Regions from separate parts of the Lichenibacterium dinghuense genome, predicted to be linked through region 1. Evidence: riboswitches for the same ligand, from Rfam matches in the RefSeq annotation. Region 1 holds a riboswitch; the other holds the start of a gene.
The links. Region 1 has a riboswitch for fluoride ahead of L7N97_RS12670 (hypothetical protein). Riboswitches for the same ligand answer to the same signal wherever they lie in the genome.
Positions count from the first base shown of each region.

Region 2: linked by a shared signal. The riboswitch ahead of L7N97_RS21110 (DUF190 domain-containing protein) and the one ahead of L7N97_RS12670 (hypothetical protein) in region 1 are both predicted to bind fluoride.

Region 1 is NZ_JAJLMN010000001.1:2,616,191-2,619,784, forward strand. Features, by position in the region: gene eno (phosphopyruvate hydratase) at 1-1,181, opposite strand, end outside; gene ppa (inorganic diphosphatase) at 1,189-1,734, opposite strand; gene L7N97_RS12670 (hypothetical protein) at 1,746-1,970, opposite strand; fluoride riboswitch at 2,028-2,089, opposite strand; gene L7N97_RS12675 (catalase) at 2,457-3,594, opposite strand, start outside.
Region 2 is NZ_JAJLMN010000001.1:4,427,071-4,430,664, forward strand. Features, by position in the region: gene L7N97_RS21110 (DUF190 domain-containing protein) at 1-1,550, opposite strand, end outside; fluoride riboswitch at 1,703-1,782, opposite strand; gene L7N97_RS21115 (YeiH family protein) at 2,128-3,183, shown strand; gene crcB (fluoride efflux transporter CrcB) at 3,201-3,594, opposite strand, start outside.

The DNA of each region.
Region 1 (3,594 bases):
GGCGCCCCGGCCTTGATCTGTCCCCCACCCATGGCGACGGCGAAATCGGCGATGAACGCGTCGTCGGTCTCGCCCGAGCGATGTGAGATGACGAAGCGCCAGCCCGCCTCCCGGGCGAGCGCGACGGCGGCGACCGTCTCCGACACCGTGCCGATCTGGTTCGGCTTGATCAGCACCGCGTTGGTGGTGCGCTCCCGCACGCCCCTGGCGATGAGCGAGGTGTTCGTCACGTAGACGTCGTCCCCGACGGTCTGGATTCGCGCGCCGTGAACCTCGGTCTGGGCACGGAAGCCGTCCCAGTCGTCCTCCGCGAACCCGTCCTCGATCGAGACGATGGGGTAGGCGTCGATCAAGCGGCCGTAGAGTTGGACCAGGTCGTCGCTCGTGAGGTGTCCGCCCCCCTCGCCCTTCATCCTGTACCCCGCACCGTCGCGGAATGCCGAGGCGGCGGGGTCGAGCGCGATCGCCACGTCGCGCCCTGGAACGAAGCCGGCCCCCTCGATCGCCTCGACCAACAGCCCGAGGGCCTCCTCCGTATCGCCGAGGTTCGGAGCGAAACCGCCCTCATCCCCCACGCCCGTCGCCAAACCGCGCGCCAGCAGCGAGGCCTTCAAGCTCCTGTACGTCCCCACACCGAAGCGCATCGCTTCGGAGAAACTGGTGGCTCCCACCGGCACGATCATGAATTCCTGCACGTCGAGGCCGTTGTCCGCATGCGCGCCACCGTTGATCACGTTCATCATCGGCATCGGGAGGCGGCGGGCCGCGATCCCGCCGAGGTACGCGTACAGCGGGAGGTCCAGGTCGCGGGCCGCAGCCCGCGCGATGGCCATGGACGTCCCCAGCATGGCGTTGGCCCCGAGCGACGACTTGTCGGGCGTCCCGTCGAGCTTGCACAACATGTGATCGAGCGTCGCCTGTCGACGGGGATCGTGTCCGTGGAGCCTCGGGGCGATCCTCTCCCGGATCCGGGAGATCGCCTTCAAGACGCCGCGTCCCCCATAGCGGCCCCCATCCTCATCCCGGAGCTCCACCGCCTCCCGCGAACCCGTCGAAGCGCCCGACGGCACGGATGCCGTCCCGACGACGCCGTTGTCCAAGGTGACGTCCACCTTGAGCGTGGGATTGCCCCTCGAGTCCAGGATCTCGATGGCGTCGATGTCTGCGATCTTCGCGCCCATGATGTCCTCACGATCCCTTGTTCGCCGATGCACCGTGCCGATCGATGGCCGCCCGGACCATGGATCGAGCCGCGTCCGGTCCCTCCCACCCCCCGAGCGTGACCCACTTGCCTGCTTCGAGATCCTTGTAGTGGGCGAAGTAGTGCTCGATCCGTTCGCAGAGCGAGACCGGAAGGTCGTCGATGGAGGCGATGCGCTCGAAATCACGCGTCACCCGTGTGGCCGGCACGGCGACGACCTTCTCGTCGGGGCCGTTCTCGTCGCTCATTCGGAGCACCCCGATCGGTCGCACGGCCACGACCGCACCCGGCATCACCGGATGATCCCCGAGCACCAGGACGTCACATGGATCGCCGTCCTCCGACAGCGTGCGCGGGATGAAGCCGTAGTTGCCGGGACACCGCATCGCGGTTTGCAGGAATCTGTCGACGAAAAGGGCGCCGGTCGCCTTGTCGAACTCGTATTTGACCGGCTCGCCCCCGACCGGGACCTCGATGACCGCGTTGAACTCCTCCGGCGCATCCCGTCCGATCGGTATCAGGTCGATGTTCATGATCCCCTCCGTCAAGCGTGCGAGGGGCAGCCGAAGGGGGCCCCGAAGGAGGCCCAGCCCAGCGGCAAGGGAGAGAAGTTCGGAGACACTTCGATCGAGGCGCCCGGCGCTGGGGCATCCATGAGGTCTTCCGACGGGGGGACCCGCTCGCGTGCGCGCGTCAGGATCGAACGCAATTCGCCTTCGTCGACGCGATCCGCGACCATCAGCATGCGCACGATCGGGTCGGCGATCATGAGCTGAATATTTTCAGGTAAACACCGCACGGCGAGCCTCCGCTAGCCCGATGGAGGGCTAAAGCAGGAGTCATCAGCCAAAATGGCGGTTGAACGGGAACTCCATCCCGGTTGCCTATTTCTAGGGAAGTCCGCGTTCGAAGGCAAGACCCCCGACGTACCATCGTCCGGGAAATCGACGGGATCGTGCGCGAGGTCGCCCCGTCGAGACCATGCGCATGTCCCAGGGATCAAGGACGCGACCCGGGCCGAGGTTCCGCGGCCCCATGTGCTGTTTCGTGCGCCGGCTCAGCCGTTCCCCTGGGGCCTGGGCGGGCGACCAAGCCGGAGAAGGCTCACCACGCCTCGCTCGGAACGACGTTCGGCGCCGGATGTCGCCCATCCGTCGAGAACGATGCCTCCCGCATGTCGCCGGAGGCCGTGTCGCAGGGGCGACGCACCCTTCGGCGACTCCGGTCCGATCCTCCGGACACCCTGCGCTGACGTTCAGGCCGCCACGGCCTCGATGTCGCGGTCGTGGTAGCGGTGCTTCTCCAGGCCCTTGACCAGCGCGTCCACAGCCTCCGCGGCCGAGCCCGCCGTCACGCCCTGCTCGGGGGCGCCCGCGGCCGGCACCGGCAGGTGCGCCTTGGCGATCAGCGCCGCGCCCTCGCCCATGAAGGCGAGCGGCTTGCCGTGCTTGAAGGCTTCGGCCACGAAGGCGAGCGCGAGCCCGGTCTTGGCCAGCACCCCGGCCGACGCGCCGCCCGGCACCGCCACGGCGTCGTAGATCACCGAGGGCGCGTTGACCGCCGGCCGGTCCACCTTGACGCTCTTGCCGAGCGAGCAGGTGATCGTGCCGCCGTGCGCCGCGATCACCTCGATCACCGCGCCCCGCGCCTCCAGCGCGGAGCGCAGCGCGCCGAGCTGCTCGCCGTCGACGCCGTTCCCGGCCAGCACCGCGACCTTGCGGCCCTTGATGCCCTTCGCGGGCTTGTCCTGCGACAGCGCCGGCGAACGGTCAACCTTGAGGCGGCCGCTCGGCATCTCCTTCGGCTCGGCGACCGCGGTCGCCACGGGCTTCGGGGCGGCGCGCTTGCACTCCTCGATGTCGAGGCCCGTCTGCTCCGCCACGCCGGCCGCGAGGTCGGGATGGATGTTGACGAGGAGGTTCGCCATCACGGCCTTCGGCACCGCCTTGGTCTCGCACTGGTTCAGCTCGAAGGCGATGCCCTCGATGAGGTGCTTCTTCTCCCACGCGGCCAGCGAGTTGAAGAACATCGTCGCCTGGGTGAAGTAGTCGGTGAAGCTCTTCGAGCGGGCGCGGATCTTGTGGCCGTCGACCTTCTCCGCGTAGGAGCGGAAGGCGTCGACCGCCTCGGGCTGGTGCATGGGGTGGGTGCCGCCGAGCGCGCTCGGGAAGTAGCTCACGCGGCCCTTGTGGATCGTGTTGCGGGCGAAGCCGTCGCGACGCCCGTTCGACACCGGGTTCAGCGGCCGGTTGATCGGCAGCTCGGCGAAGTTCGGGCCGACGCGGCGCAGCTGCGTGTCGAGGTAGGAATGCAGGCGCCCCTGCAGCATCGGGTCGTTGGTGAAGTCGATGCCCGGCACCACGTGGCTCACGCAGAAGGCCACCTGCTCGGTT
Region 2 (3,594 bases), 1.8 Mb from region 1:
GCTTGGACGTGTCCGTGATTGCTGAAGCCGTAATGCGTATGGTGGGCGACGGCGTTGACGAGGCCGGCCCGCTTCGCCCGGTTGACGATCTCCTGGTAGAGGGGACGGCCGGAGAATGCAGCCTTCAATCGGCTTCCCCCGGCTTGGCGAAAACGCTCCTTCGGCGTGAGATAGATGCGGAGCATCCCGACCTCTTCGGCCGTGACGTGATGTGATGGCTGCATGGTGTCGTCCAGAGGTGATCGGAAAGCGTGATCGTTGCCGAAGCCCAAGCCCAGGGCGGAGACATCGAGCGACGCGCGGGGGAGTTCCCGGACATGGCGGAGCGCGATGTCGGGCGGGATCAGGGCACTGGCCGTCTTGGGCACCGCCAGGCGCTGGGCGAGATAGATCCCCGAATGGCCGCTGCACAGATAGGCCACGAAACACGCCACCGCGATGTAGATGGTGTTGCCCGAGCCGAAGAGCTCGATGCCCATGATGGTGCAGGCGAGCGGCGTGTTGGAGGCACCGGCGAAGATGGCGACGAAGCCGAGTGCGGCGAAAAGGTCGGTCGGCGCTCCGAGCGGGCCCGACAAGGCGTTGCCGAGACCGGCACCGATGAAGAACAGGGGCGTGACCTCGCCGCCCTTGAAGCCCGTCGCCAGGGTCGCGACCGTGAAGACGATCTTCCAGGCCCAGGCCCACGGGAAAACATGGTTCCCGAAGAACGCCACGATCGACGCGGCGTGTGGATCGGGCGAGGTGACGCCGAGGCCGAGATAGTCTCGCGTGCCCAGCGCATAGGTCAGACCGATGACGGCGAGGCCGCCGATGGCCGGGCGGAGCCAGGGGATCGTGCACAGCCGTTTGAAGGCCGAACCGTACCAGTGCATCGCTTCCGAGAACAGGAGGCTCGCCAAGCCGAAGGCGACCCCGGCCAGGGCGACCTTCACGAGAAGAACTGGATCGGCGTGAAACGAACCGGCCGGCCCGTCCGCGACGCTGGAGAAGGCGACGTGATAGGCCACATGGCTGATGCCCCACGCATGGCAGGCCCAGTCCCCGACGATCGCCGCCAGCACGCAGGGAACGAGGGCGCTGTATTGCACGCGCCCCACCGCCAGCACCTCGAGCGCGAAGACCGCGCCGGCAATCGGGGTGCCGAACACGGCTCCGAAGCCCGCCGCGATCCCGGTGGTCAGGAGCATGCTGGTGTCGGCGGGCCCGAGGCCGAGAGGCTTGCCGATGGCGCTCGCGATCGTGCCGCCGAGCTGAACCGCGGTCCCCTCCCGCCCCGCCGAGCCACCGAAGAGGTGGGTGACCAGGGTCGAGACGACGATGAGGGGCGCCATGCGAAGCGGTATGCCGCCGCCCGGCTCGTGGATCTGGTCCACGATGAGGTTGTTGCCGCCCTCGGCCGGCCGGCCGACCCAGGCATAGATGGCACCGATCGCCGCGCCGGCTCCGGGCAAGCCGAAGAGCAGCCACGGATGGATGAAGCGCGCTTCCGTAACCGCATCGAGAAGCCAGAGAAAGGCCGCGCAGAACGACCCCACGATCAGCGCCATGGGGACCGTCAGGCCTATACACTTTGCGGCCAGCAACGCATGGACCGCGCGCTGCACCACGAACGACCGTAGGTGCCGAAGAGATCGCCGCGCGAAGGCCGACCGACGCCGACCGATGAGTGAAATGGACAAGCGGACTCCCCCTTACGACGTGCAAGGTAGGAATCATCAGCCCCGAACGGGGCGGTTCGACCCCGGAGGGGTCAGGCAGAAATCCATTGCCGACCGCATTGCTAGCGCTCGACGATCAGAGCGTAAACCCACGAACGGAGTGGTCGTGGATCTTTTTTCCACGATTGATCCCGTGACGAAGGCCGCCGCCGACGAACCCGGGAAACGGGCGGAGGCTCGAGTGCTCGAAAGGACGCCCGTGCCGCCTCGCACACGCCTCTCGGGATTCGCGTCCCTCACCGACCTTCACCGAGCCGCCCAGGTAATCGATCGAGCCCCACGATCGATCGTTCTGTATTGGAGATTGGACGGCGCGGGCCGCCTGTCTCCTATCTCCCGTCACCCGACAGGGGCCGACCGACGCGACCGTCGCGCGGGCTCCTCCCACATCAACGAGGTGAACATCTTGTCCCGCATCCGACCCACCCTTCTGCCCGGGCTGGTTCTCTGCATCGTCGTGACCCTGGTGGCGGTGGCATTGCAGGCCATCGAGACGCGGCTCGTCGGCGAGCCCTACCTCGAAGCGCTCGTGCTGGCGATCCTGCTCGGGGTGGCGATCCGCTCCGCCTGGACGCCGGGCCCGCGCTGGGCGCCCGGCATCGCCTTCTCGGCCAAGGTGCTGCTGGAGGTCGCTGTGGTGCTGCTCGGCGCGTCGGTCAGCGCCGCCACCGTGCTGGCGCTCGGCCCGGCGCTGATCGGCGGCATCGCGCTCGTGGTGGCGCTCGCCATCGCGTCGAGCTACGCCCTGTGCCGCCTGCTCGGCCTGCCGAAGCGCATGGCCGTGCTGGTCGCCTGCGGCAACTCCATCTGCGGCAACTCCGCCATCGCGGCCGTGGCGCCGGTGATCGGCGCGGACGGCGACGACGTCGCCTCGTCCATCGCCTTCACGGCCGTGCTCGGCGTCGTCGTGGTGCTGCTCCTGCCGCTGCTGGTCCCGGTGCTCAGCCTGTCGCTCACCCAGTACGGCGTGCTGGCGGGGCTCACCGTCTATGCCGTGCCACAGGTCTTGGCCGCGACGCTGCCGATCGGCGCGCTCTCGAACCAGGTCGGCACGGTGGTGAAGCTTGTGCGGGTACTGATGCTCGGCCCCGTGGTGCTCGCCCTGTCGCTCGTCACGCGCCGTCTGCGCGACGAGCCGGTCGAGGCCGCGCCGCACGTCACCGCCGGCGACAGGCCGCGCCTCGGACGCCCCGCGCTGCACGAGCTCGTGCCGTGGTTCATCGTCGGATTCCTCCTCGTGCTGCTGGTGCGCTCGCTCGGGCTGATCCCGGCACCGGCCCTGCCGCCGATCGCCGCCACCGCCAGCGCGCTCACCACCGTGTCGATGGCGGCGCTGGGCCTTGGCGTCGACGTGCGGGTCGTGGCGAAGGCCGGCGTCCGCGTCACCGCGGCCGTGACGGCCTCGCTGGTCGTTCTCGGCCTCGTCAGCCTCGCGCTGATCCGCGTGATGGGCGTCGCCTGACGGGCGCCGTGCGGGCATCAGTCCTCCTCGATGCTGGCCTGAACGATGGGCACGGCGCCGCCGTTCAGTGCCGCGCCGGCGAGGTGGCCGAGCGCCACGGAGGCCAGGCACAACGCGACCGAGGCCGCGACGTTGACCGCGGCGCGGCCGTAGGCGCCGGCGCGCAAGAGGTCGAGCGTCTGCAGGCTGAAGGAGGAGAAGGTCGTGAACCCGCCGCAGAAGCCCACCATGACGAACAGGCGGGCGACCTCGGGCGCCGGATAGCGGCCGTGCGCCAGCGTCAGCGTGCCGAACAGCCCGATGACGAAGGAGCCGGCGACGTTGATGACCACCGTGCCCCAGGGCAGCGTGCCGCTGATCGGCGCGAGGGCCAGTGCCAGCAGATAGCGCGCCACGGTGCCGAGCGCGCCG